2 regions of the Mesorhizobium newzealandense genome follow, and region 2 is predicted to be linked to the other one. Evidence: riboswitches for the same ligand, from Rfam matches in the RefSeq annotation. Region 2 holds a riboswitch; the other holds the start of a gene.
The links. A riboswitch is a leader RNA that binds a small molecule or an ion and turns the genes downstream of it on or off. The one in region 2 is predicted to bind S-adenosylmethionine.

Region 1 (14,487 bases), on a different contig from region 2:
TGTACGCATCCGGCACCTATGATGGCGCGATCGTCTACCGTGGCGAGGAATGCCATTTCAAAGGCATTCACGACAGCGAACACAAGGGCATCGTCATCATCCACCAGGAACTTGCGCTGGTGCCGATGCTGTCGATCGCCGAAAACATTTTCCTTGGCAACGAACACGCCAGATTTGGCATCATCGACTGGAATGCCAACGAGACACGGACCAGCGCCTTGCTGAAGAAGGTGGGCCTCAAGGAGGACCCCAAGACGCTGATCACCAATATCGGCGTCGGCAAGCAGCAACTGGTCGAGATTGCCAAGGCGCTCAGCAAGGAAGTCAAGCTGCTGATCCTCGACGAGCCGACGGCGAGCCTGTCCGAGAAAGACAGCCAGGCGCTGCTCGATCTGCTGCTCGAGTTCAAGCGGCAAGGCATCACCTCGATCCTGATCTCGCACAAGCTCAACGAAGTGAACCGGGTCGCCGACAAGGTCACCATCATCCGCGACGGGCGGACCATCGAGACGCTGGCCAAGAAAGACATCTCGGAAGACCGCATCATCACCTCGATGGTCGGCCGCTCGCTCGACGACCGTTATCCGCCGCGCGAACCCAGGATCGGTGAGATCGTGCTGCAGGTGAAGGACTGGTCGGTCTATCATCCGATCCATGCCGAGCGGCAAGTGATCAAGGGCATCGACATGAATGTCTGCAAGGGCGAAGTGGTGGGCATCGCCGGGCTGATGGGCGCCGGGCGCACCGAATTCGCGATGAGCCTGTTCGGCCGCTCCTACGGCCGCCGTATCACCGGCGAGGTGCTGCTCAAGGGCAAGCCAATCGATGTCTCGTCGGTGAGCAAGGCGGTGGAACACGGCATTGCCTACGTCACCGAGGATCGCAAGACCTACGGTCTCAACCTGATCGATCATATCAAGCATAACATCACGCTGGCCAATCTTGGCGGCGTGTCGCGCCACGCCGTGATCGACGATTTGCGCGAACTCGCCGTCGCCAACGACTACAAGGCCAAGACCAACATCCGCTCGTCCAGCGTCTATCAGATGACCGGCAATCTGTCGGGCGGCAACCAACAGAAGGTGGTGCTGTCGAAGTGGCTGTTCGCCAATCCGGAAGTGCTGATCCTCGACGAGCCAACGCGCGGCATCGACGTCGGCGCCAAGTACGAAATCTACACCATCATCGCCCGCCTCGCCTCGGAGGGTAAGGCGATCGTCGTCATCTCGTCGGAGATGCCGGAACTGCTCGGCATCACCGACCGCATCTACGTCATGAATGAAGGCCGCATGGTCGGCGAAATGCCGGCGAGCGACGCCAGCCAGGAAAAGATCATGCGCGCCATCGTTCGGGGAGAAGGAAAACCATCATGACCACCGAGAGCGGTCCCGCGCCGAAAAGCGGCGTCGCCGAAGATGTGCAGCAGGGGCCGCGTGTGGCCGTCTCGGCGCTGATCACGAATCTGCGCGAGTACGGCCTGATCCTGGCGCTGATCGCCATCATGGTGTTCTTCCAGTTCACCACGTCCGGCACGCTGTTCAAGCCAGTGAACCTGAGCAATTTGGTGCAGCAGAACAGCTTCATCATCGTGATGGCGCTGGGCATGCTTTTGGTGATCGTTTCGGGCCATATCGACCTCAGCGTCGGCTCCGTCGCCGGTTTCATCGGCGCGCTGGCGGCAATGATGATGGTCATCTGGCCGCTTGGTCCCTTCAGCAATCCGCTGGTTGTGTCGATCATCTGCCTCATCATCGGTGGAGGCATCGGCGCGGCCCAAGGCTACTGGATTGCCTATCACCGAATACCGAGCTTCATCGTCACCCTGGCGGGGATGTTGATCTTCCGCGGCATCTGCCAGGCGCTGCTGGGTGGCGGGTCTTCGGTGGGGCCGCTTCCAGACGGCTTCAAGGCGCTCAGTTCCGGCTTCATTCCGGACGTGATCGGCCCCTTGACATTGATCCCTCCGACCGTGAACGCCGCCGGCAAGACCATCATGGGCAGCGGCCTGACCCTGCACATGACGACGATTGTGCTGGGCCTGATCGCCGTGCTCGCCTATGCCTATTTCGGGCTCAGGGCACGGCGCACCCGCGAGCAGCACGGCTACGAAGCCGAGCCGTTCTCACTGTTTGTCGTCAAGACCCTGGTGACCAGCGCGCTGGCGCTGTTCCTGGTCTACCAATTCGCCAGCTACAGGGGCCTGCCGATCGTTCTCATGGTGATGGGTGTGCTGATCGCACTGTTCGTGTTCGTCACCAAACGCATGACGATCGGCCGGCGCATCTACGCAATGGGCGGCAATGCCAAGGCGGCGCAGCTATCGGGCATCAAGACCGAGCGGCTGACCCTGATGGTGTTCGTCAATATGGGTGTTCTGTCGGCGCTTGGCGGCCTGATCATCGCGGCGCGCCTTGGGCAGGCGGTGCCGGCAGCGGGCCTCGGCAGCGAACTCGACGTCATCGCCGCGGTGTTTATCGGCGGCGCCTCGGCGATGGGTGGTGTCGGTCAGGTCATCGGCGCGGTGGTCGGCGGTTTCATCATGGGCGTGATGAACAACGGCATGTCGATCATGGGCGTCAATGTCGACTGGCAGCAGGTGGTAAAAGGCCTGGTGCTGCTCGGCGCGGTGGTGTTCGACGTCTACAACAAGAACAAGGGCTGAGGGAACCAGGAAGGCATACGGGTCACATCGCGGCGCTGCTCGGCAACCCGCCGGCACGAAAAGAAGTCCCCCGAGGGACCAGGCTCGCGAGCGCAATCCGAATGGAGAATTTCACCCGTGGCATGGGACGAGGTCCTGGCCGCGCTGGGCAAGGTTTGCCGTTCCGGCAGCCCTGCCAAGGCAAATGAGAGAGGATTCATCATGCTGATCTCCCAGATTCTCGACGACGCCGAGACCATCCGCGTCGTTGCCCGCAACGGCGGCAAGACCCGGATCATCAATGGCGCCCGCAGCGTCTATTCGCTGGCGATGGAGGCTGCCCGCACCGGCGTCGGCCTCGTCGCGCTGATCGAACGCAAGGGCCTAGGCGAGGCGGTCGATCTCGATGCCGCCTACAAGAAGGGGCGGCTGCTGTCGCCGATCAATCACCCCGATCCGGCGCACCTGCATCTGACCGGCACCGGACTGACGCATCTCGGATCGGCCGCGACACGCGATTCCATGCACAAGAAGCTCAGCGCCGATGGCGAGGAACAGTTGACCGACTCCATGAAGATGTTCCGCATGGGGCTGGAGGGCGGCAAGCCCGCGAAAGGCCAGATCGGCGTGCAGCCGGAATGGTTCTACAAGGGCAACGGCACGATGGCGGTGGCGCCAGGTGCCGCACTCCTGTCACCGGCCTTCGCCAAGGACGCCGGTGAAGAGCCTGAGGTGGCCGGCATCTACGTCATCGGCGACGACGGCGCGCCGTTCCGCGTCGGCTTCACGCTGTCGAACGAGTTTTCCGACCATGTCACAGAGCGTGTGAACTATCTGTTCCTCGCCCACTCCAAGCTGCGCAACGCATCGTTCGGGCCGGAGATCCTGATCGGTGACCTGCCTGCCGACATCAGGGGCACCTCGCGCATCTATCGCGACAACGAGGTGCTGTGGGAAAAGCCGTTCCTGTCTGGTGAAGCAAACATGTCGCACACCATCGCCAATCTCGAACACCACCACTTCAAATATGCGGCCTTCCGCCAGCCGGGCGACGTGCATGTGCACATGTTCGGCACGGCGACGCTGTCCTTTGCCGACGGCATCAACACCGAGGCCGGCGACGTGTTCGAGATCGGGGCCAAGGATTTTGGCCTGCCGCTGCGCAATCCGCTTGAGATCGAGCAGCCGGTGAAGGTGGCGGTGAAGGCGCTGTGAAGACCGGGCGCGCCAGAAGGGTCGGCCGATGGGCAGCATGCGACTTGGTATTGCATCCGTAGGCCTGGCAATCGTCCTCGCCCATCCATCAGCGGCCTACAGTGCGGGACAATGCAGCGCGCAAGATCGTATCGCGAAGCTCGTACGGCGATGACGAACCGGCTTCTGGCCACGGGATATTCAAGAGCGCAGGTCGGCTTCCTGATGCGCAATGCGGATCGGATGACCTCCGCACTTCGCAGCGACAGATTGAACGACAATGCCAAAGCCTGCGGCATCGATTCCGCCAGGTCGCATGTCCTCGGTTGCCTGGACAAGCAGCTGTTTCCCTTGGGGGCGGGATCAAGCGCCTCGCTTGACGAGGAGAAGCGGAACACCGCGTTCTGGGGCAGGAAGCGATTGGCCGTGCGAGAACTGCTCTTTGTCGGCCATTTCCATGCCTGCCTCGGCGCCGCGAAAGAGTATCTCTTTCGCGGCTGACCAAGGCTTGCGACACCCTCAATAAATATCGAAGTCGAAATATTTGGCCTGGATCTTCTTGTAGGTGCCGTCGGCAACGATGGCGTCTATCGCCGCGTTGAGCTTGTCGCGCAGCGCGGTATCTTCCAGGCGCACGGCAATGCCGGCCTGGGTCTCCGTGCCCTTGACGTCGCCGACCAGCTTGCAGCAGCCGTCGCTAGCCTTCTTCAGCCAGTCCACCAGCACGAACTTGTCGGACAGTACGGCATCGAGGCGGCCGTTCGTCAGGTCGGTGATCGCCTCTTCCTGGGTCGGGTAGAGTTTCGCCTCCGCGCCGGCCTTGCCATAGACATTCTGGGCGTAGTCGGCCTGCGTGGTCGAAGCCTGGGCGCCGACCGTCTTGCCGGCAAGTGCCGCCGGTTCGGTCGATGTGAGATCGGTATCCTTCGGCGCCACCAGCGCCAGCGGTGTCGTGTAGTATTTGTTGGTGAAGGAGACCTGCTTCTTGCGCTCCTCGGTGATGCTCATCGAGGCGATGATGGCATCGAATTTCTTGGCCTGCAGGGCGGGAATGATGCCGTCCCAGTCCTGGGTGACGATTTCACACTCGACCTTCATCTGCGCGCACAGCGCGTTGGCGATGTCGATGTCGAAGCCGACGACCTTGCCGTCCGAGGTGATGGTGTTGAACGGCGGATAGGCACCCTCGGTGCCGATCTTCAGTTTCTCCGCCGCCTGCGCCGACAGAGAGCCGGCCGCCATCACCAGCATGGCAGCACCAGCTGCCGATATGATCCATCTGGAAATCTGCATTTTCTTGGTTCCCTTGAACGCCGGCATCTTGACAGCCAGCAAGGCAGCCAAGCATGGCAAGCCGGCGCAGGCAAGCATATTGCCTGACGGCAATGGGGGTCAGCGCGCGGGGCGGAAATGCTTGGACAGCTTCAGGCCCTGCGCCTGGTAGTTGGAGCCGAGATCGGTGCCGTAGAGTGCCTGCGGCCGCTTCAGCATGTGCTCGTAGACCAGCCGGCCGACGATCTGGCCATGGTCGAGGATGAACGGCACTTCGTGGCTGCGCACTTCGAGCACCGCCCGGCTGCCGGTGCCACCGGACGCCGAGTGGCCAAAACCCGGATCGAAGAAGCCGGCATAGTGGACGCGGAATTCGCCGACCAGCGGATCGAACGGCGTCATCTCGGCGGCGTAGAGCGGCGGCACATGCACTGCTTCCTGGCTGACGAGGATGTAGAATTCATCGGGATCGAGCACCAGTTCGCCGGCGCCGCTCTTGTGGATCGGCTCCCAGAAGTCGACGACCTCTTGCGCGGCGCGTTTGTCGACGTCGACAAGTCCGGTGTGATGCTTGCCGCGATAGCCGACCAGCCCGTTCTGATCGCCGTTGAGGTCGATCGACAGCGCGATGCCGCCACCGGAAATGTTCGGCGGCTCGGTGGCGACCAGCATCTCGGCGCGATGCAGGTCGTGCAGCTCGGCTTCCGACAGCAGCGCATTGCCGGTGCGGAAGCGGATCTGCGACAGGCGCGAACCGGTGCGCGCGACGATCGGAAAGGTGCGCGGGCTGACCTCGAGATAGAGCGGTCCGTGATAGCCCGCGGCGATCTTGTCGAACTCGTGGCCACGATCGGTCATCACGCGGGTGAAGATGTCGAGCCGCCCGGTCGAACTCTTCGGATTGGCCGAGGCCGAAATGTCCGCCGGCAATGCCAGGCTTTCAAGCAAGGGCACAATATAGACGCACCCGGTCTCCAGCACCGCGCCATCGGCAAGATTGATCTCGTGCAGCTGCAGCCGGTCGAGCTTTTCCGAAACCTTGTGGTTGGGACCCGGCAGGAACGAGGCCCGGACCCGCCAGGCCTTGTCGCCGAGCCGCAGATCCAGGCTCGCCGGCTGGATCTGGTCGATATCGAGCGCGCGGGTCGACTTCAGCGCGCCGGACTGGAACAGCGCCGAAATGTCCTGATCGGGAAGAATGCCTGTCTGCCGCAAGGCTCCACTCCTAGGCCAGACGATTTTCTCGTCGCAGGTTCCTGCCGCAAAACCGTGGAACACTTTTGCGGAACCTGCTTGGTACAAACCTCTTAATCAAGCCGGCAATTGACGCAAGCGTGGCGCGGGTTTAAAGGGTCGTTATCCCGTGGTGATTTGGCCGGTCGGCTTGCAGCCACGTTAAACAAGTCGCTAAAGGACCGTCGGGCCGCAAGGCCGTATGGACCGGTTGCGACTTTCGCGGCCGGTTTTTTTGTGTCTGGAACAAAAGCGATGAGCACCAAGAAGCGCAACTGGAAGCCTCAAACAGCACTCGTGCATAGCGGAACCCTGCGTTCCGGTTTCGGCGAAACCTCCGAGGCGATGTACCTGACCCAGGGCTATGTCTACGAAACGGCACAGGCTGCCGAAGCCCGCTTCAAGGGCGAGGAGCCGGGCTTCATCTACTCGCGCTATGCCAATCCGACCGTCGACATGTTCGAAAAGCGCATGTGCGCGCTCGAAGGCGCGGAAGACGCGCGCGCCACGGCGTCCGGCATGGCGGCGGTTACGGCAGCCCTTCTGTGCAGCGCCAAGGCCGGCGACCATATCGTGGCGGCGCGGGCGCTGTTCGGCTCCTGCCGCTGGGTGGTCGAGACGCTGGCACCGAGATACGGCATCGAGGCGACGCTGGTCGACGGAACCGACATCGCCAACTGGGAAAAGGCGGTCAAGCCGAACACCAAGCTGTTCTTCCTGGAAAGCCCGACCAACCCGACGCTGGAAGTGGTCGACATCGCTGCCGTCGCTTCGCTTGCCAATTCGATCGGCGCGCGGCTGATCGTCGATAATGTCTTTGCCACGCCCTTGCAGCAGAAACCGCTGCAGCTCGGCGCGCACATCGTCGTCTATTCGGCGACCAAGCACATTGACGGCCAGGGCCGCTGTCTCGGCGGTGTCATCCTGTCGGACAAGAAATGGATCGACGAGAACCTGCACGACTATTTCCGCCACACCGGTCCGAGCCTGTCGCCGTTCAATGCCTGGACGCTGCTGAAGGGCCTGGAGACGCTGCCGCTGCGCGTGCGCCAGCAGACGGAAAGCGCCGGCAAGATCGCGGATTTCCTGGCCGAGCGGCCCGAGATCGCCCGCGTCATCTATCCCGGCCGCGCCGATCATCCCCAGGCGGCCATCGTCAAGAAGCAGATGTCGGGTGGCTCGACGCTGATCTGCCTGGACGTCAAGGGCGGCAAACAGGCGGCTTTCGCCTTGCAGAACGCCCTCGACATCGTGCTGATCTCCAACAATCTCGGCGACGCCAAGAGCCTGATCACCCATCCGGCAACGACGACGCACAAGAATCTGAGCGACGAGGCCCGCGCCGAACTCGGCATCGGGCCTGGCACGCTCAGGCTGTCGGTCGGCCTGGAGGATACCGACGATCTTCTGGAAGACATCGAACAGGCGCTGAAGGCCAAATAGGAGGCCTTTGGCTTTCAGGCACCGGACGGCGTCTCTTCCAGTTCGGCGGCCTTGGTGCCGATGGTCATCGCGTTGCCGCGCCAGTCGACGGCGCCGCCGAGCCAGCCGCGCGCCCACATCGCCGGCAGGATCACGTCGCGCACCATGATCGCCACGACCATGCGCGGCGACAGGTACCAGCCCTTTGACCAGGCCAGGACGCACTCCGGAAGGTAGAAGGCCGCCAGCACGGCAATGGCGGTTGCCCAGAGGCTGACGCCGGCGGCTGCCGCCGCAACCAGCGCAAGCACCAGCGGCACCACAGCGCCAGTCAGGATCTCGGGTGCGAAGAACAGCGGGAAGGTGACGCGGCGCAGCCGCGCCCAACGGGCCTGACGCGACCAGATCTCGCCGAACGTGCGCCGGCCGAGCGGCTGCTCGAAGGGCGCGGTGACGAGATTGACGCGCAGCCCAAGGCCATTGGCCAGCTTGGTCGCAGCGGCGTCCTCGGCGATCTCGGCGGCCAGCGCACGGATGCCGCCGCTGGCGTCGAGCATCGGCTTGTTCCACAACATGCTCTTGCCCTGGGCAAAGCCGAGGCCAAGCGCATCGCCGGCATATTGCCAGCGCGCCTGCAGCGTGTTGAGGAAGGCGCATTCGACTTCGGCCCAGAAGCCGGCCGGCCGCGAGCCGATCGGCGTCGAGCAGACAAGGCCGGTATCCGGCCGCCACGCCGCCATGAGGTGCTGAATATAGTCTCTCGGCATCAACACGTTGGAATCGGCCAAGACAACCCAATCGTGGCGCGCCGCCTCCCAGCCTTTGACGCAATTGTTGAGCTTCGGATTGGCGCTGATACGGTCGTCGCCGATCAACAGCCGGGCCGGCACCTTGGGGAAGCGGGCGATGGCGGCGTAGATCAGCCTGACCACCGGATCATCGGCATGGGCGACGCAGAAGATCAGCTCGTAGCGCGGCCAGTCGAGCGAGAAGGCACGCTCCAGCGTCTCCTGCGTGAACGGCTCGACGCCACGCGACGGCACGACGATCGACACCGGCCGCGACTTGCCGGCCGGCGGCGCGATGGTGCGGCGCCGCTTCAGACGCGAAGCGGCGAGCAGGATGCTGGCGAGATTTGAGAGAATGAGAGCGATCGAAAGCGAGGCGGTTATGAGCGTGAGTTCCATCGAGATCTGGTCACTCCAGAAAAGACGGCCCGCGTGATGGCCGTTTTCAACAGTTCGACAGAGCGCCGAGTCGCCCGCTTCGTGCACACCACCATTGTCATGTGTCACTTAAATGACATTCTTTGTCGGCACCTGCCTTTCAGGCCGGGCGCGACAAGACGCGCACGTTGACCTGCTCGCTCGGAGCGAGGACAGTTCGACCTGGATTGTTTTGGAGCCGCTTATGTACCGCGCCGTGACGCGCAACATCGAAGTGCAGGTCAGGCCGTTCTATCTGGAGGACCGCTCGGATCCGTCCGAGAACCGCTATGTCTGGGGCTATCAGATAACGATCGACAACCAGTCGGACGATTTCGTGCAGCTGTTGTCTCGCTATTGGCACATCACCGACGGCACCGGCCGGGTCGAGGAGGTGCGCGGACCGGGCGTCGTCGGCGATCAGCCCGAACTCAATCCCGGTGACAGCTATCAATACACGTCCGGTTGCCCGCTCTCGACACCGTCCGGCATCATGGTCGGGCACTACACCATGCGCAACAAGCGGGGCGAGACGTTCGACATCGCCATCCCCGCCTTTTCGCTTGATCTGCCGGGCACCCGGCGAACGGTGAATTAGTTCGCTCACCGGCCGCGAAGCAGCCGGTGATGCGTATTTTTCTCTACTGAGCCGCCGTAAATTCCGCCGGATCGAAGTCGTATTGCTTCGAGCAGAATTCGCAGGCGACGTGGATGCCGCCGTCCTCGGTGCTGTCCTTGATCTCCTGCGCCAAGAAGCCCTCGAGGATGCCGCGGATCTTGTCGCGCGAGCATGAGCACTGGTCGGCGACCGGAACGCCGCCGAAGACGCGCACGCCATGTTCGTGGAACAGCCTGTAGAGCAGCCGCTCGGCGCCGATCGTCGGGTCGATCAGTTCGGTCGGCTCGATGGTGCCGAGCAATGCCAGCAGCTCCTGCCAGGAATTGTCGGCCGGACCGTGGATTTCCTCGCGCGGATCGCCGTCACCACCCGGCAGGTCCGGAACCCGCATGCGCTCGGGCGACTGCGGCAGGAACTGCGCCAGGATGCCGCCGGCACGCCATTGCTCGCGGGCGCCGCCGACGCCAGGCGTCAGCAGCTTGGCCACCGAGAGCCTGAGATCGGTCGGGATCTGCTCCGACTGACGGAAATAGGTGCGTGCCGCATCCTCCAGCGTTTCGCCGTCGAGCTGGACGATGCCCTGATAGCGCTGCGTGTGAGCGCCCTGGTCGATGGTCAGCGCCAGCACGCCGCTGCCGAGCAGCGTCTGCTGGGACGTTTCGCCGGCCGCGACCAGCGCCTCCAGCCGGTCGGCATCGAAGCGCGCATAGGCGCGCAGTGCCGAGGGCGTGGAAAAATCCGCCACCAGCATGTCGACCGGCCCGTCGGTGCGGGTCTGCAAGATGAACTTGCCCTCGAATTTGAGCGAGGTGCCAAGCAGGACCGTCAACACACAGGCTTCCGCCAGCAGGCGGGCGACCGGCTCGGGGTAGTCGTGGCGGGTCAGGATGGCGTCGAGCATCGGCCCGAGCTGAACGGTGCGGCCGCGCACATCGAGCGGACCGACCTCGAAAGGCACGACGTGATCGTCACCGGCGTAGCCGAATTCGCCGAGTTTGGGGTGATGTTCAGTCACTTGATAGGTTTCCAACATGACAAAGCTCCGGGGCGCGGCCATGCCGCCCTCCGGGGCGCATGCGTCGAAACGCGCTGTTTTTGCGTGATGGCCCGCAGATAGGCATCACCCAGCCCTGTATCAAGTCGGCCCGGATCAAGTCGGCCCGGATCAAGCGCCGAGGCACCACGCCAGAACCGCCTTCTGCGCATGGAGTCGGTTCTCGGCCTCGTCGAAGACCACCGAATGCGGCCCGTCAATGACCTCGTCGGTCACTTCCTCGCCGCGATGCGCCGGCAGACAGTGCATGAACAATGCGTCCGGCTTGGCCTTGGCCATCAGCTTGGCATTGACCTGGTAGGGCGAGAACACGTTGTGGCCGCGGGCGCGATGTTCCTGGCCCATCGACACCCAGCAATCGGTGACGATGCAGTCGACCTGATCGACGGCTTCCTCGGGCGAGCGGGTGAAGTGTAGTTTGCCGCCATGCGCTTGCGACCAGTCGATATGCTTCTGCGCCGGCTCGCTGCCTTCGGGCACGGCGACGTTGAGGTTGAAGCGGAACCGCGCCGAGGCCTCGAGCAGCGAATGCAGCACATTGTTGCCGTCGCCGGTCCAGGCGATGGTCTTGCCGGCGACCGGACCGCGATGCTCCTCGAAGGTCATGATATCGGCCATCAGCTGGCAGGGATGGGTGTCGTCGGTCAGGCCGTTGATGACCGGAACGGTGGCGTTCTCGGTCAGTTCCAGCAGCCGCTCATGCGAGGTGGTGCGGATCATGATCGCGTCGACATAGCGCGACAGCACCTTGGCGGTGTCGGCAATGGTCTCGGAACGGCCGAGCTGCATCTCGGTGCCGGTCAGCATGATGGTCTCGCCACCAAGCTGGCGCATGCCGACGTCGAAGGACACGCGCGTGCGCGTCGACGGCTTGTCGAAGATCATCGCCAGCACCTTGCCTTCGAGCGGCCTGGTGCGCTCGCCGGCCTTGAGGCGAGCCTTTCGCACCACCGCATCGTCAAGCATGAAGCGCAGATCGCCTTCGGAAACGGCGGAAAGATCGGTGAAGTGGCGGACTGACATCAGCAATGGTTCCGGGATTACTTCGCGGCGGCGGAGGCGATCGCCTCCGCCAGGCCCTTGGCGCCGGCGCGGATGCGGTTGAGCGCGTCGTGGATCTCGGCATCGGTGACGGTGAGCGGCGGCAACAGACGAATGACGTTGTCGCCGGCCGGAACGGCCAGCAGGTGCTGGTCGCGCAGTGCCATGTTCACCTTGGTGTTGGGCATCGCGCATTTGAGGCCGAGCATCAGCCCGGTGCCCCTGATGTCCTCGATGACCTCGGGAAACTCGTCGGCGACCGCCGCCAGCCCCTGCTTGATCAGCAGCGCCTTGCGCTGGACATCCTCGAGGAAGCCGTCTTCCAGCACCACGTCGAGCACGGCGTTGCCAACCGCCATGGCCAGCGGGTTGCCGCCGAAAGTGGTGCCATGCACGCCGGATGTCATGCCAATGGCCGCCTCATCCGTGGCAAGGCAGGCGCCCATCGGGAAGCCGCCGCCAATGCCCTTGGCGATCGCCATGATGTCGGGCGTGACACCGGACCATTCATGCGCGAACAGCTTGCCGGTGCGGCCGATGCCGCACTGGACCTCGTCGTAGATCAAGAGCAGGCCGTGCTGTTCGCACAGCTGCCTGAGCCGCTTCAGAGATTGCGTCGGCACCGGGCGAATACCGCCCTCGCCCTGTACCGGTTCGATCAGGATCGCGGCGGTCTCCGGCGTGATCGCCTTTTCGGCCGCATCGATGTCGTCGAAGCCTACCTGGTCGAAACCCTCGACCTTGGGTCCAAACCCTTCAAGGTACTTGTACTGGCCGCCGGCAGCGATGGTCGCCAGCGTGCGGCCATGGAAAGCGCCTTCGAATGTGATGACGCGGAAGCGTTCGGGATGTCCCTTGACGAAATGGTAGCGCCGCGCCGTCTTGATCGCGCATTCCAGCGCCTCGGCGCCGGAATTGGTAAAGAACACCTTGTCGGCGAAGGTGGCATCCACCAGCCGCTCGCCGAGCCGGCTCTGCCCCGGAATCTCGTAGAGATTGGAGACATGCCACAGTTTGGCGGCCTGGTCGGTGAGTGCTGCGACCAGATGCGGATGACTGTGGCCCAGCGAATTGACGGCGATGCCGCCGGCGAAATCGAGATATCGCTCGCCCTTGTCGGTAATCAGCCAAGTGCCTTCCCCGTGGTCGAAGGCCAGGGGGGCGCGAGCAAAGGTCTCGTAAAGCGCCGAACCGCTCATTATATGCGTCTCCGGTACCGGAAAATCAAAAAAGCCGCCAAAGCGGCGGCCTGTGCGGCTTATCGTGTTTTTCGGCCATGAAGTCAACGAAAACGTCGCGTAGTGGCGCGCAACAAGCCCTCCAACGCAGCGCCGGCTCACGAGCGACCGGGCAAGTTGGGGAAAACCGAAAAAACCGATTCGTGTTGCACTTCGGACTCTTGTCACCGAGTCAGCGCATAGAGTAGTTGTAGTCGAGAAATAACTAGATTTCGTGCGGCGGACCTAATCACCAGATATATGTGGTGTCTGCCCCGGCAAATGTTGCCGGGTCGGGAGTGGATTCCGATTGCGCACGCTTAGAGGAGCGCGGTCTCATGAACTGGACTGACGAGCGGGTAGAACTTCTCAGAAAACTGTGGTCGGAGGGTCTGAGCGCAAGCCAGATTGCTGCGCAGCTCGGAGGGGTCAGCCGCAATGCGGTCATCGGCAAGGTGCACCGGCTGAAACTGTCGGGCCGCGGACGTTCGACCGCCACGCCGGCACGCCAGAAGAAGGCGGCGCAAGGATCGACTGTTCAGAAATCGGTGTCGCGCGCCGCAAGCGCGGTCCGTCATGTCACGTCATCGATCGGCTCCACGGCCTTGCAGACGCAGTTCGACGCCGAACCGGTGGCGCGCCACCACTACATCCGCCCGGTCGAGAATGTCGTAGTGCCGATCTCACGGCACCTGCAGCTCGTCGAGCTGACCGAGCGGACCTGCAAATGGCCGAACGGCGATCCGCTTTCGGAGGACTTCCATTTCTGCGGCAACGATGCCGCCGAAACCGGACCCTACTGCAAGTACCACGCCCGCGTGGCGTTCCAGCCGGCATCGGAGCGGCGGCGGAGTCGCTGAGCGGATAGCGAATAGCGAATAGCGAATAGCGAATAGCGAATAGCGAATAGCGAATAGCGAATAGCGAATAGCGAATAGCGAATAGAAACTGATTGAGCCCCCGCGAAGAGGCAATCCTGTTTTCCTCTATTCGCTACTCGCTATTCGCTCTCTTTCACAGCCAGCCATTCTTGCGAAAGCGCCAGTAGAGAAACGCGCAGATCAGCGCGATCGCGGTCAGCACCACCGGATAGCCGTATTCCATCTTCAGTTCCGGCATGTCGTCGAAATTCATCCCGTAGATGCCGGCGAGGGCTGTCGGCACCGCCAGGATGGCGGCCCAAGAGGCGAGCTTCTTGGTGTTCGCCGTTTCCTGACTCTGGCCGACCAGAAGGCTGGCCTCGAAAGCAAACGCCAGCACCTCGCGCAGGCTGTCGATCTTTTCCTGCACGGTGCGGATATGGTCGGTCACGTCACGAAACAGCGGATGCATGGCCGAGTGGATCTGCGGCAGCTCGGAACTGGTCAGCCGGCGGCAAACCTCAACCAGCGGCAGCGCCGCATTGCGCAGGCGCAAAAGATCACGGCGCAGCATATAGAGCCGCTCGATATCGGGGCCGGTCATCGGCTTCAGCAGAATCTTGTCCTCGATCGCCTCGACCTCGTCCTCGATCTGCTCGAGCACCGGCATGTAATTGTCGACGATGAAATCGAGAATGGCATAGAGGACGAAATCCTCGCCCTTGGCCA
Region 2 (14,487 bases):
CGCGAGGTTCTCGATCACCCGAACGGAACTGCGCCGGCGAATGACGCCGACATTTCGGCGGTGCTTGACGAGGTCGGGCTTGGACGGCTGTCATCCTCACTCGACCGAAGCGCGCGCTGGGAGCATGAGCTGGCCGATGACGAACAGCGTTCGCTGGCCTTTGCCAGGCTCGCCTTGCGGCAGCCGAAATGGGTGATCATCGACGAAGCCATGGACGCGTTCGACGGACCCTCGTTGCGGCGCGTGCTGTCGATGCTGGAGAAGCGTTTGCCCGGGACCGCGTTCCTCAACATCGGACGCGGCCAGCACAACAATCATTTCTTTCCGCGCGCGTTGACGATCGTCAAGGATGCCGATGCACCGGCCCTGAAACCTGTCCGGGTCAGGGCCGGCGCCATCGACCCGCCGCCAGCTGGCGCCCGCCGCAAGAAGTAGGCTGTTTTCCCGGGCTACGGGCTCCAGCTTTATTTTGCCGTGATCGCGAGGGAAGCTTCCCCGGAGAAACAACCCTGGCGTCGGCCATGCTTGATGCTCTGCGCCTACTTGCCTGCCTTGCCTGCGCCCAGGCCGCTCCCATCGCCTCGCCGCGGGATGTGCTGGCGGTCGACGTCGAGCTGGTGCTGGCGGTCGACATTTCGTTGTCGATGGACGAGAAGGAGTTCGCCCTGCAGCGCGCCGGCTATGTCGAGGCGCTGCGGCATCCCGATTTCATCCAGGCTGTCCGCGCCGGCAATACCGGCCGCATCGCGCTCGCCTATTTCGAATGGGCCGGCACGGTGCGCGACGACGCGATCATCAACTGGCAGATCATCGACAGCGCAGAGACCGCCAACAGCTTTGCCGACAAGGTCGCGGCGCGCCCGTTCCGCAGCTTCCGCGGCACCTCGATTTCCGGTGCGCTGGCTTTCGGCGCCGAGCTGTTCGACCGCACGTCTTTCGAGGGCGAACGCAGCGTCATCGATATTTCCGGCGACGGCCCCAACAATATCGGGCCGCCGGTCACCACGACGCGTGATGCGGCAATCGCCAAAGGCATCGTCGTCAACGGTCTGCCGATCCTGATCAACCCGTCGCCGACCTTCAGCCATCTCGACCAGTATTATGCACAGTGCGTGACCGGAGGGCCCGGTTCCTTCGTGCTGCCGATCTATGCGGCCGCCGAATTTTCGACAGCCATCCGCCGCAAGCTGATCCTGGAGGTCAGCGGCATTCAGGAGAAGACCAGAATCATCCCCGCCGATGCTGCCGCGCAGGTCGATTGCCTGCAAGGCGAGCGGGACAGACGGTTCTTATCCGATCCGTATTTTCCCGAACTCGACCGATGAGCTCTGCTGCGACGACGGGCCTCAGGCCGGCCGGGCGCCGAACTTCTGCCGAATCTCATCGTGGAGGTCGCGGCGCCAACGCCGGCCATAGACATAGCCGTTGATCAGTTCGGGCAGCGAATAGCCAAGATCTTTCGACGAGCGGTTGGCCATGTAGCCCGAGAAGGCTTCCGGGATCCGACACTTCAGAATATCGGAAATGATCTGGCGCGTGATCATGTAGGGCGGAATATGCGGGTAGGAGCGGGCAATATTCGGGTGTTTGCGCATCAGGTTCGCATAGGCTTCGACATAGCCGCGTCGACGTCGCGAAATTGAATTCTCCGAATTGTGCTTCGTCCAGTCGATGTTCTGGGACAACTGCGCACCGAAGCGCCGGGCAAGGCGCAGCAGCAACTCCCGATCCTGCATCCGGGCGATGTCGCTGTCATAGCCGCCGATGGCCAGCAAGGCCTCGCGGCGCGCTGTTATCGCCGATCCCGCGATCAAGATCGTCTCCGCGACCAGCGTTCGCTCCAGCGTGCCCGGGTTGAGGAATGCATCGCGATTGATGCAATTGGTGGCGCGTCCGCCTTTCAGGGAGACGTAGGAGCTGATCAGCACTTCGAGCGCCGGATCGGCATCGAACCAGGTCAGGGTCTGTTCAAGCCTGTGAGGCAGATAGACGTCGTCGGAATCGAGGAACGTCACGACGGGTGCTCGCGCTCGCTCGATGCCCGCATTCCTGGCGGCATTGGCGCCTCGCCATTTCGCGCCGACATAGATCAGTCGCGGATCGCGAATGCCGGCTAGCGCCGCCGCGGTCCCGTCCGTCGAGCCATCGTCGATGACGATATGCTCGAACCTCGACATGCTCTGGGAAAGTACGCTTTCGACAGCACGCAATACCGCTTCCCGCCTGTTGTGGGTTGGCGTGATCACCGTGATGAGAGGAGCGTGCTCTGTCTTCCCGGTCATATAGCGTCAGCCATTCCAGCGTAAAAAAAGCGCTTCCTGCCAGGTCTTTCGATCTTCAGGACGGTCAAATGGATCGGACTCCCCTTCCATATTCCCCCGTATAGAAGATGAGGGTACAGAAAACAGGCGTCCGTGTCACCCCATTGTGCTGCTGCTCGATGCGCGTGAAATGACGAATTCCAAGTCTAGCGCTTCAACTGCAACACTATTGTGGCGCGATATGCTTGAAAATCGCCCCGCTGCGACGACGACGCATCGATAGCGAATCGCATGCATTCCATTACCTCAGACGTAATCGCATCGCGGCTGGTGTTTGAACAGATTGCCGTTGCGAGGCCGGCTGGTCGGCCTCGGTTCCAAGGAGTACAGTCATGACTGCTTACGCCGTTGCCCATATGCGCCAAGCCCAGATGGGTCCGCAGATTGTCGAATATCTGCAGAAGATCGATGCCACGCTGGAACCTTTCGGTGGCCGTTTTCTGATCCATGGCGGCGATGTGGAGGTGGTCGAGAACGACTGGCCGGGCCACCTGATCGTCATCGAATTTCCCGACAGGCAGCATGCACGCGGTTGGTATGATTCGCCCGCCTACCAGGGCATCCTGACGCTGCGGACCGACAATTCGCAATCGGATGTTGTGTTCGCCGACGGCGTAGAACATCCGCACAAGGCCACCGATGTCCTGAGGTAGTCGATTGCTCCTGGAACAACTCAACCTCGCGTTTTCGTAAACTACCGTCTCAGCAAGAACACCGCCTGCTGGCCGAAGAAGTTCCAGAACCACCAGGGCATTGACAGCCCGATCTTCTGGCCATTGGCGTCGAGCGCGGTTGCCTTCTCCACTGTCGCGCCAAGCTCGTCGCACAGGTTGACGAAGTCGCGGATGGTGCAGAAATGGATGTTGGGCGTGTCGTACCAGGAATAGGGCAGGTCCTTGGTCACCGGCATGCGGCCGTTGAGGAACAGCGACATGCGGACCCGCCAATGGCCGAAGTTGGGGAAGGAGACGATGGCGCGGTTGCCGATCCTGAGCAGTTCGTCGAGAACCAGCTTCGGGTTGCGGGTGGCCTGCAGGGTCTGCGACAGGACGACGAAGTCAAAACCCTTGTCGGGATAGAATTCGAGATCCTTGTCGGCATCGCCCTGGATGACCGAGAGGCCGCGCGCCACGCATTCGTTGACGCCACGCTGCGACAGCTCGAGTCCGCGGCCGTCGACCTGCTTGGTGTCCTGCAGCAATTCGAGCAGCGAGCCATCACCCGAGCCGACGTCGAGAACGCGGGACTGGGGCGGGATGAGATTGGCGACGACCTCGAGGTCGACGCGCTGGTCGCGGTTGACGCTCATGATTTCGCCTCCTGCCTGGCGCATGATCCTGATCCGAAAAGTCTGCAATTTTGCGGGGTCATGCGCTGAGCCCTCTCGCCCGTGCCGCCGAGCCGATGAAGCCATTGATGGCGGCAAACAGTTCCGGTTCGTCGAGCAGGAAGGCATCGTGGCCGCGGTCGGTCTTGATCTCGACGAAGGATACCGACGCGCCGGCTGCATTGAGCGCGTGCACGATCGAGCGGCTCTCTTCGGTCGGAAACAGCCAATCCGAGGTGAAGGACACCAGGCAGAAGCGGGTTTTGGTGCCGGCAAAGGCATCCGCCAGCCGGCCGCCATGGTCGGCGGCGAGGTCGAAATAGTCCATCGAGCGCGTCATGTAGAGGTAGGAATTGGCATCGAAACGGTCGACGAAGGTCATGCCCTGGTGGCGCAGATAACTTTCGATCTGGAAGTCGGCGTCGAAACCGAAGGTCAGCGCTTCGCGATCCTGCAGATTGCGGCCGAATTTCCGGTGCAGGGCGGCTTCGGACAGATAGGTGATGTGGGCAGCCATGCGCGCCACCGCCAACCCCTTTTCCGGGCGTTTGCCGTGCTCGAAGTATTTGCCACCGTGCCAGTCCGGATCGGCCATCACGGCTTGCCGGCCGACCTCATGGAAGGCGATGTTCTGCGAGGAATGGCGTGCGCCGGTGGCAATCGGCAGCGCCGAGAAGACGCGCTCCGGATAGCTCGACGCCCATTCCAGCACCTGCATGCCGCCCATCGAGCCGCCGAGCACGCAGAACAGTTTTTCGATGCCGAAATGGTCGATCAGCATCTGCTGCGCGCGCACCATGTCGCGGATGGTGACGATCGGCAGGTCGAGCCCATAGGGCTTGCCGGTGGCGGGGTTGGTCGAGGCCGGGCCGGTGGAGCCCAGACAACCGCCGATCACGTTGGAGCAGATGACGAAGAAGCGGTTGGTGTCGATGATCCTGCCGGGGCCGATCAGCACTTCCCACCAGCCCGGCTTGCCGGTCACCGGATTGGTGCTGGCGACGTGCTGGTCGCCGGTCAGCGCATGGCAGACGAGGATGGCGTTGGAGCGGGCGTCGTTCAGCGTGCCGTAGGTCTGGTAAGCGATCTGGAACGGCGACAGCAGGGTGCCGGCATCGAGCTTGAGCGGCTTGTCGGGTCCAAAACGCAAGACCGGGCTCGACGGTTGGTCGGCCTCGTTGTTGGTTTTTCCAGCGCGCAGAGCGGCCATTGCATCCATCTCACACTTTGAATCCACGCACCGTGCTTTTCGAAGATCGATGCCGATGCGGCGTCCGGCCGGCGCGGACAACAAAAAACCGGCATTGCAGTCGCAAAGCCGGTTACAGGATGCAAACGGCCCTTTAGCAAGTTGTTTAACGTGGCTGCAAGCCGACCGGCCAAATCACCACGGAACTGTCAGTGTTCTTCTAGAACTCGTCCGCCTCGCCGTCAATGCCGGCGGCTGGCACGACTGCACCTCTCGACATTGCCGACCATGGCTTGTATTTCCGCAGCGGCTTCCCTGCGGAAGCGTTCTCGACGGATTCTTATGACATGAGCCAGACACCGGACAAGGCACGTCCAACCCCGCGCGCGGGCATCATGGACATCGACGCCTATGTGCCGGGCAAGAGCACGGCGCCCGCCGGCGTCGCCAAGGTCTACAAGCTGTCGTCGAACGAGAATCCGCTCGGTCCGTCGCCGAAGGCGATCGAGGCCGCGCGGGAGATTGCTGGAAAGCTCGACGTCTATCCCGACGGCACCGCCAGGCGGCTGCGTGAAGCGATCGCCGAGGTGCATGGTCTCAACCCGCAGAACATCATCTGCTCCAACGGCTCCGACGAAATTCTCGGTCTTTTGGCTCAGACTTATCTTGCGCCCGGCGACGAGGCGATTTTCACCGAACACGCCTTCATGGTCTACAAGATCTACATCCAGTCAGCCGGTGCCATTCCGGTCGCGGTCAGGGAGGCCGACGAGCGCGCCGATATCGACGCCATCCTGGCCGCCGTCACGCTGCGTACGAAGATCGTGTTCCTCGCCAATCCCAACAACCCGACCGGCACCTATGTGCCGTTCCAGGAAGTGCGCCGCCTACATGCCGGCCTGCCCGGGCATGTGCTTCTGGTCCTCGACGCGGCTTACGCCGAATATGTCCGCCGCAACGATTATGAGGCCGGCATCGAACTGGTCGGCGGTGCCGAGAACGTGGTGATGACCCGCACCTTCTCAAAGATCGGCCTCGGCGGGGCGCGGATCGGCTGGATGTACGCGCCGATGCACATCGTCGACGCAATCAACCGCGTGCGTGGCCCTTTCAACGTCAATGCCACGGCGATCGAGGCCGGCATCGCCGCGATCCGTGACCGCGATCACGTCCAACGCAGCGTGATGCACAACGAGACCTGGCTCACCTGGTTGAGCGAGGAATTGAGCAAGCTCGGGCTGCGGGTGACGCCAAGCGTCGGCAATTTCATCCTGATCCATTTTCCAGACGACCAGAAACATTCGGCAGCGGCGGCGGACGACTATCTGACGGCGCGCGGCTATATCCTGCGGCGCGTTTCCGGCTACGGCTTTCCCAACGCGCTGCGCATGACCATCGGCACCGAAGAGGCCAATCGCGGCGTTGTCGCCGCTCTCACGACATTCCTGAAAAGCTAGAACACCATGACATCACCGATGTTTGAAAAGATCGCGCTGGTCGGCATCGGCCTGATCGGCTCGTCGCTGGCCCGTGTCATCCGCCGCGAGGGCCTGGCTCGTCACGTCGCCATCTCGACACGCAGTGGCGCGACGCTGGCGCGGTCGGAGGAGCTTGGGCTCGGAGATTCCTACACCACCGATGCGAAGGAAGCGGTCCGCGATGCCGATCTGGTCATCGTCTCGGTGCCGGTCGGCTCGTCCGGCGCGGTGGCCGAGGAAATCGCGCCGACGCTGAAGAAGGGCGCCATCCTCACCGATGTCGGCTCGACCAAGGCATCGGTCATCGCCCAGATGCAGCCTTATGTACCTGATGGTGTCCATTTCATTCCCGGCCATCCGCTGGCGGGCACGGAAAAGTCGGGCCCCGATGCCGGTTTTGCCGATCTGTTCGACAATCGCTGGTGCATCTTCACCCCGCTGCCGGACACCGATCCGGATGCGCTTGAGCGGCTGTCGGAATTCTGGCGCCGCTGCGGCGCCAACATCGACACGATGGACCCTCAGCACCACGACATGACGCTGGCCATCGTCTCACACCTGCCGCACATCATCGCCTACAACATCGTCGGCACCGCCGACGATCTGCAGTCGGTGACCAAGTCCGAAGTGATCAAATATTCGGCTTCCGGCTTCCGCGACTTCACCCGCCTCGCCGCTTCGGACCCGACCATGTGGCGCGACGTGTGCCTGCACAACAAGGACGCCATCCTCGAAATGCTGGCGCGGTTCTCGGAAGATCTGGCCTCGCTGCAGCGCGCGATCCGCTGGGGCGACGGCGAAAAACTCTTCGATCTGTTCACCCGCACCCGTGCCGTCCGCCGCTCGATCATCGAGGCTGGCCAGGACATCGACGTGCCCGATTTCGGCCGTCAGGCGGTCGAGCATCCTGCGAAGAACTAGCGGCTCGTTCCAGGCTAGCCCGATGGCCAGTGGCTGGCCATCATCGCCAGCGTCTCGGCGCGGTCCGGCGCGCCCAGCCTGCCGCCGAAGCGCAGGCATTTGAGCGCGGCGGCGGCGCTGGCAAAACGCAGCGCCAGCTCGACCGGCATGGCTTCCGCCAGCCCGACGGCAAAGGCGCCGTGAAAGACATCGCCGGCGGCCAGCGTGTCGACCGCCTTGATCTTCGGCGCCGCGACATGGCGGGACGATCCCGTCATTCGATCGAACCACCAGGTTCCTGCCGCGCCGCCGGTGACCGCGACAAATGCATGGCTGCGTCGGGCAAGCACCTCACAGGCTTGGCGCGGATCCAGTTCCGCGCCGCACAGAATGCGCGCCGCCGGCTCAGAGGCGACGACATGGGATGCCAGCGGCAGCAGTTGTTCCAGCACATCCCTCGGCGCGGTATCGGCATCGAGGATCGCCGGCCGGCCGATGGCGCGCGCCGCCTCTAGGGCAAGCACTGCCGCACCCGGCCAGCGGACATCGACCAGCACGGCATCGAATGCGGTGAGGTCGGCGGCCGGCAGAACCTCGGGATCGGCCTGGGCGAGCCTGTCGTAGAAAGGTACGATGATGCGCTCGCCATGCGCGTCGACCAGGATCGAGGCCAGCGCCGAGCGAGCGCCATTGACGCGGCGGACATAGGCGCAATCGACACCCTCGGCTTCGATCGCGGCAACGAGATGATCGCCGACCGGATCGTCGCCGGCGCTCGCCCACAGCGACACCTTTGCCCCCAGACGATGCGCGGCGCAGGCCGCACTGGTCGCCATGCCCGAGGCGATCTGGACGCCGTCGGAAGCGATGAACTTACCCTGATGGACGGGCAGCGTCTCGACCCGCAGGATGGTGTCCAGCGTCAGGGCGCCGATACTCAAGAGCCTCACGGGGTGGTTCATTTCGAGGGGCTCATGCGGCGCACTTCACGTCTCTGCCTGATGCATGTCGTTGTTCCAAAACCGCTGCGCACTCTGGGCGACATGCACTATTCAACCGGCTTGATCTTGCCCAGCGGGATGAAGCCGAGCGAGGCCTTGCCCTTGACCACCTTGAGCGGCATCGACGGTTCGCTGCCGAGCAGCGCCAAGGCACCAAAGCCCTGTTCGATCTGGCTTTTCTGCTCGGGGATGGCGGCGCCGAGGATGACCGCCACGGCTTTCGGGTCCTTCAGCCGGATCATCAGGTCGGCGTCGATCAGGCCTTCGGCATCGACCGACAGCGGTCCGGACACAGTGATGCGCGCCGTCCCCGACGACAGGTCGAGGTTGCGGATCTCGATCGTCTGGCCGCGCAGGCTCTTCACTTGCGTGCCGATCAGCGCGACGCCGTTCTTCAGGGTCACGTCGCCGCTGGCGTCGAGCGCCGGCAGCACACGTCCGCCGATCGCTTCGGAATCGATCTCGAGATCGCGGAAGTTGCCGAGATAGTCGATATCCCCACCGTTCGGCTGCAATTGGCCGTCCGCCTTGCCGGCGCTGAACAACTGGACCGGATCGGTGTCGTCGGCCGGGTCGGTCTGGCCGGACAGACCGTCTGCCTGCAGCGAGATCCGCCGCGGCAGCGGCCATGACAGTTTGACGTTGGCCTGCAGATTGTCCCAGTCGATCCACAGCGGCACCATGCCCGGAACGGAGGTCCTCAGCGGACCGCGCAGATCGGCAACTGGCGACAGAGGCTGGGTGATCTGGGCGATGGCATTGAAGCTGCCGGCCGAGGCCGCGATGTTCCTGGCATCGTCCTCATAGGCGAGGTTGTCGCAGGAGACGGCAAAGCTCAGGGGATAGCCGCTGACCTGGAGATTGGCGCAGCCGGCCTCGACGCCATTCTTGTTGAGGGTGGCCACCGCGCGGTCGGCTTCGCTCTTGACCCGTCCGGCCAGGTAGAACCAGCCGCTGCTGTAGATCGCGAACAGCACGACGACGAACGCCACAAGCCACAACAGGCCGCGTCGGCGTTTCGGTTGGCGTTCGTCACTTGACGTCATGCTTTGGCTCTCGTTAACGCATGGATGTTGTAGGCGGACTCTCGATTCCGACAACAATAGGTAGACAGAGGCGGACGGAAAAAAACACCGGTTCCGGTGTGGTGTTGCCATTCTTTTGCAATCAGGCGCGGCGATATGGGCGATTTTTGGGTGTTTGGCTATGGATCGCTGATCTGGCGGCCGGGTTTCGCGCATGTCGAGACACAGCGCGCGCGCCTGCACGGCTACCGGCGCTCGCTCTGCGTCTATTCCTTCGTGCATCGCGGCACGCGTGAACGACCGGGTCTGGTGCTCGGCCTCGATCGTGGCGGCTCCTGCGTCGGCCTGGCGTTCCGCGTCCCCGGCGAATTGCGCGACGAGGTGCTCTCCTATCTGCGCGAGCGCGAGCTGGTCACCAACGTCTATCTCGAACGCACGCTCAAGGTTCGCCTGGACGGCGGCGGCACGGTCGAAGCCGTGGCCTACATCGTCGACCGCCAGCACGAGCAATATGCCGGCGCTCTTGACGCGGCGGACGCGGCGGCCGTGGTGCGCGGCGCGGTCGGCCAGTCCGGCAACAATGAGGACTATGTGCTCAGCACGCTGGAGCACCTCAAGGCGCTGGGCATTTGCGACCACTGGCTGGAAGAGGTGGCTAAGCGGATCGAGCTCTGAAGAACGACGCGCGGCTGCTACATGGCGAAAATCTGCTTTCCGAGATCGGTGCGGTCCAAGCTGCTGGCTACGGCGAGCTTGAACGAAGCCAGCGGATGAAGCCCGCCGACCGGAACATGGAAATCCGGTTGGCCGAAGACATCGACAATCTTGCGCAGGATCGGGCCGTCGGCTTCGACCGGTGGCGAGAAGAAGTAGCGATAGATATTGGCCCTGATTTCGAGGCCGCTCAGCAACACGTCGAAGTTGTGCAGCTCGTAGCGTTCCGCGCTCATGCCGCCATTGATGACCATCTGGCCGCCAAGCGCGAGGCTGCGGATCAGTTCGCCGCTGACAGGCCCGCCGACATTGTCGACGATACCGCTCAGTCGCGTGCCTCCGGTCATGTCCAGAACCGTTTCCCTGACTCCGGCCTTGAGGTTCGAGAGGTCGAGGACCGCGGCTGCGCCAAGCGTTCTCAGGTCCAGCCCGTCATGGGCGCGCCGCACCACCGACAGAACATTGATGCCGCGCCGCTGGGCAAATTGCATGACCATTGTCGATACCGACGAATAGCCCGCCGTGACGGCCAGCCACTGGCCCGGCTGGACACGGGAATCGTCCAGCAGGTCCCACGCCGTAATCGGATTGACCATCTGTCCGGCGCGTTCAAGCGGATAGTCCGCCGGCAACGGGATCAGCCATTCGGCCGGCACGGCGGCATATTCGGCCCAGCTGTTGTAGTAGCTGAACGCAACCAGTGTGCCGGGTTGCAGGGCGACATTGGCGCCCACCCGCTCGACGATGCCGGCGCCATGGTTTCCCGCGACCTGGCGTGGAAAGAGCGGCTTCTTCGGTTCGGGGTAGAGGTTTTCGATGAACAGGAAATCGCCTGGGTTGATCGATGCCGACACCATCCTGACCAGCACCTCATTGTCGCCGATCTGCGGGACGGGAATGTCGTCGAGATAGAGCACATCCCGCGGCGAGCCGATTCCATCGAACACGATTGCCTTCATTTCAGCCTCCAATGGCAAGCTCCGGCGCGACAGCCGCGCCGACGATGCCGGGAAGCTAGGACGGCAGCCAAAAAATCCGAATTGGCAGATTTGACAATCTATGTGCTAAAACTGCCAAACTTGCCGTGCCGCAAAATCTCTCGAAAGGGATGCTATGAACCCTGTCCACGCGGTGATCTGGTTGCCGTCGACCTTCTATTCGGCAGTCGCCGCGACCCTTGTCGAGATGTTCGACATGGTGAACACCATCCGCCGCGAGCGAATGATCTCCTTCGAATTCGTGGCACGGCAACCGGATACCGCCACCACGCCCGGGATTTCCTTTCAGACGAAGCGCGAGCCATCCAGACGGATGGACGCGCTGATCCTGCTTGCCATGCCCGGCATGCAGATACCGGAGCTGACTGCCGCGCTGGAGGAAGAGGGTCGCCATGCCGCGCCGATAATCGCCAGGGCGCAGCGCGAGAACGCCATCATTGCCGGGCATTGCGGCGCCGGCTACTTCCTCGCCGAGGCCGGCCTTCTCGATGGCAAACGGGCGACGATCTCGTGGTGGCTGAAGACGGATGCGCGCCGCCGCTTTCCGAAGGTGCGTTGGGACGCTTCCCGCGTCCTAGTCCAGGAGGGGCGCATCTACACTTGCGGCGGCGGCTTTTCCGGCCTCGAACTTGGCCGGGCACTGCTTAGGGATCTCGGCTTTGCCGAGGAAGAACGCCTTGTGCGTAAGCTCCTGGTGCTGCCGCCGTCGCGGCAGGTGCAGACGCCTTATGAGTTTCCGTTGCAGGACCAGCCTTTGCCCGCGCCGTTCCGCGATCGGATCGAAGCGCTGTCGAACAGCCAGTTGCGGCGGCTGGACCTTGCTTTTCTTGGCAAGGAGCTGGCACTGACGCCAAGGACGCTTGCCCGTCGGTTCTCCGAGGAATTGCACACGACACCCGGGCGCTGGATTCAGGATCAGCGCATCGAAGCGGCGAAAACGCTGCTGGAAAGCACCAGGCTTGGTGTTCTCGAAGTCTGCTATCAGGTCGGCTATCGGGATGCCGCCTCCTTCAGCCGGCTGTTCGCCCGCGCGGTAGGCCTGCCGCCTGGCGAATACCGGCGTCAGAATCATTAAGCGGACCTGTCTGCGAGGCGCAGGATTTGGAATCCGCGACTGGCTGGAAGAAGCGGCATCGCGCCTTTGTGAAGTGCTGGCTCTGCGGAAAAGGGCGGCCAGGCCTTTGACCTCGACAAGGCGGGACCTAGGTTAGGGTCCGAACCTCAGCCAGTGGGCAGCGTTCGCCCGCCACCAATCACCCCGGAGATACGCCTTGCAGAAACGCCGTCTCGGTCGCACTGACCTTTCCATCGCGCCGCTGGTTCTGGGCGGCAACGTCTTCGGCTGGACCGCCGACGAGAAAACTTCATTCGACCTGCTCGACCGCTTCGTCGGCGCCGGCCTCAACGCCGTCGATACGGCCGACGCCTATTCGCGCTGGGTGTCCGGCCACAAGGGCGGCGAATCGGAAACCATCATCGGCAAGTGGATGAAGGACCGTGGCAATCGCGATCAAGTCGTGGTGGTCACCAAGGTCGGCTCGGATATGGGGCAGGGCCACAAGGACCTGTCCGCCGCCTATATCGAAAAGGCTGTCGACGCGTCGCTGAAGCGGCTGCGGACCGACGTCATCGACCTCTATCTGTCGCACTGGCCGGATCCGGCCACGCCCTATGAGGAAACCCTTGGCGCCTACGAGAAGCTGCTCGCCAAGGGCAAGATCCGCTATGCCGGCTGCTCGAACCTCGACGCCGGCCAGTTGCGCGCGGCACTTGATGTGGCGAGCCTGCGCAGCCTGCCGCGCTACGAGGTGCTGCAGCCGGAATACAATCTCTATGATCGCTCCTCCTTCGACGGGCCGTTGCGCGATCTGTGCGCGGCCGAGGATATTGGCGTCATCACCTATTTCAGCCTGGCCAAGGGCTTCCTCAGCGGCAAGTACCGCGGTGAGGCCGATCTCGGTCAAAGCCCGCGCGGCGGCGGGGTGAAAGACTACCTCAATGCGCGCGGCACGCGCATCCTCGCAGCCCTCGACACGGTGTCGGCCAGGCATTCGGCGAAGCAGGCGGAGGTGGCGCTTGCCTGGGTTATCGCGCGGCCAGGGGTCACCGCGCCGATTGCCAGCGCCACAAAGCCTGAGCAGATGGACAGCCTGATCAAGGCGGTGTCGCTGAAGTTGACCGCAGACGACATGGCTGAGCTCGACAAAGCGAGCGGCTGAAGCTTCCTTCGGCCGCTGCACGCACGAACGTCCAAGACCACCCTCTTGCCTTGCCATACCGTCCTTCGCACGGGGCATGGCAGAGGGTGAGATGACTGAGCCGCTTCTTTCGCAGCCGGATCTTTGGCGCCAACTCCTCGGGCTTGTGCTTGCCGCCACCGTCGTCATGGGCAGCCCGGGGCCGGCAACGATAAGCGTCACCGCCGTTGGCGCTGCCTTCGGTCTGCGCCACTCGCTGAGCTATGCCTGCGGGATCATCCTGGGCACGATCGCCGTGCTTCTGGTGGTGGCAACCGGGGTGGTGGCGGTGCTTGCCTCGATGCCGAGGCTGGCGCCGGTGCTGGCTGTCGCGTCCGCCTCCTACATCCTCTATCTCGCGTTCAGGATCGCCACCGCACCGCCATTGGCGGCGCGCGCCCGAGAGGCTTCGCGCCCAACATGGCTGGCTGGGTTTCTCTTGGCTGTTGCCAATCCAAAAGCCTATGTGGCGATCGCAGCCGTGTTCGCCGGCGTCTCGTCGGCCGGCGATATCGGCATGTGGCCCAAACTGACTGTTCTCGCCGTGATGATCGTTGCCATCCATGCCTTGTGGCTCGTCGCGTTCGCGCGCTTCCTGCGCAGGCCGGCCGCGTCGCGGATCATCAACTTGGTCTTCGCCGCGACGCTGGTGTTGACCACCGCGCTGGCCATGGTCGGCTAAGTGTCGACTCGCGAGCCTTCAGGCTTTCGCGCCGAGTTCCCGCAGCCGCTTCATTGCCGTTGGCGGAAAGGCCGGCGGGTTGGGCGCGCGGGATGCCTCGATGAGAAGCTGGTCACAGGCAGCCTCCGTCTCACCGATCAGCCGGGCCATGAATTCGTCCTTGTTCAAGCCGGGCGGGATCGGCGGCAGGAACCGCGCCTTGATCGTGCCGGGGTAGCGCAGGAATTTGCGGCGCGGCCAGTAGAGACCGGCAACATGGGCGACCGGCACCACCGGAACGCCAAGCTGCGAATAGATTTCAACAATGCCGTATTTGTAGGCCGGCTCGTCGCCCGGCGCGCGGCGCGTCCCCTCGGGATAGATGATCAGCTGGCGTGGGTTGCGCGCCATTTCCTCCTTGGTGGCGGCGACCACCGCCTTCAGCGCCTTCGAGCGGCTGCCGCGGTCGACCGGGATCATGCGCATCTTCATGATGTACCAGCCGAAGAACGGGATCCAGGTCAGCTCCCGCTTGAGGATGTAGAGCGGGTCCTGCAGGAAAGGGAAGAAGGCGATGGCATCCCAGAAAGACTGGTGCTTGGGCGCCAGGATGAAGGAACCTTCGGGCAGGTTTTC

Region 1: linked by a shared signal. The riboswitch ahead of ACFSOZ_RS38345 (O-succinylhomoserine sulfhydrylase) and the one ahead of metX (homoserine O-acetyltransferase MetX) in region 2 are both predicted to bind S-adenosylmethionine.

Annotation. Positions count from the first base shown of each region.
Region 1 is NZ_JBHUGZ010000032.1:112,274-126,760, reverse strand. Features, by position in the region: gene mmsA (multiple monosaccharide ABC transporter ATP-binding protein) at 1-1,373, shown strand, start outside; gene mmsB (multiple monosaccharide ABC transporter permease) at 1,370-2,662, shown strand; gene araD1 (AraD1 family protein) at 2,864-3,856, shown strand; gene ACFSOZ_RS38360 (hypothetical protein) at 4,007-4,336, shown strand; gene ACFSOZ_RS38355 (ABC transporter substrate-binding protein) at 4,355-5,128, opposite strand; gene ACFSOZ_RS38350 (2'-deoxycytidine 5'-triphosphate deaminase) at 5,228-6,322, opposite strand; SAM riboswitch at 6,461-6,538, shown strand; gene ACFSOZ_RS38345 (O-succinylhomoserine sulfhydrylase) at 6,596-7,783, shown strand; gene ACFSOZ_RS38340 (ceramide glucosyltransferase) at 7,798-8,949, opposite strand; gene apaG (Co2+/Mg2+ efflux protein ApaG) at 9,173-9,565, shown strand; gene ACFSOZ_RS38330 (Hsp33 family molecular chaperone) at 9,609-10,643, opposite strand; gene argF (ornithine carbamoyltransferase) at 10,752-11,663, opposite strand; gene ACFSOZ_RS38320 (aspartate aminotransferase family protein) at 11,681-12,880, opposite strand; gene ACFSOZ_RS38315 (GcrA family cell cycle regulator) at 13,237-13,758, shown strand; gene ACFSOZ_RS38310 (magnesium and cobalt transport protein CorA) at 13,913-14,487, opposite strand, start outside.
Region 2 is NZ_JBHUGZ010000018.1:89,864-104,350, reverse strand. Features, by position in the region: gene ACFSOZ_RS28335 (ABC transporter ATP-binding protein/permease) at 1-435, shown strand, start outside; gene ACFSOZ_RS28330 (DUF1194 domain-containing protein) at 522-1,325, shown strand; gene ACFSOZ_RS28325 (glycosyltransferase family 2 protein) at 1,347-2,282, opposite strand; gene ACFSOZ_RS28320 (DUF1330 domain-containing protein) at 2,654-2,974, shown strand; gene metW (methionine biosynthesis protein MetW) at 3,016-3,630, opposite strand; gene metX (homoserine O-acetyltransferase MetX) at 3,689-4,858, opposite strand; SAM riboswitch at 4,972-5,049, opposite strand; gene hisC (histidinol-phosphate transaminase) at 5,185-6,294, shown strand; gene ACFSOZ_RS28300 (prephenate/arogenate dehydrogenase family protein) at 6,301-7,236, shown strand; gene ACFSOZ_RS28295 (sugar kinase) at 7,251-8,177, opposite strand; gene ACFSOZ_RS28290 (DUF2125 domain-containing protein) at 8,264-9,262, opposite strand; gene ACFSOZ_RS28285 (gamma-glutamylcyclotransferase) at 9,398-9,916, shown strand; gene ACFSOZ_RS28280 (quinone oxidoreductase family protein) at 9,934-10,914, opposite strand; gene ACFSOZ_RS28275 (GlxA family transcriptional regulator) at 11,069-12,028, shown strand; gene ACFSOZ_RS28270 (aldo/keto reductase) at 12,225-13,172, shown strand; gene ACFSOZ_RS28265 (LysE family translocator) at 13,264-13,872, shown strand; gene ACFSOZ_RS28260 (lysophospholipid acyltransferase family protein) at 13,891-14,487, opposite strand, start outside.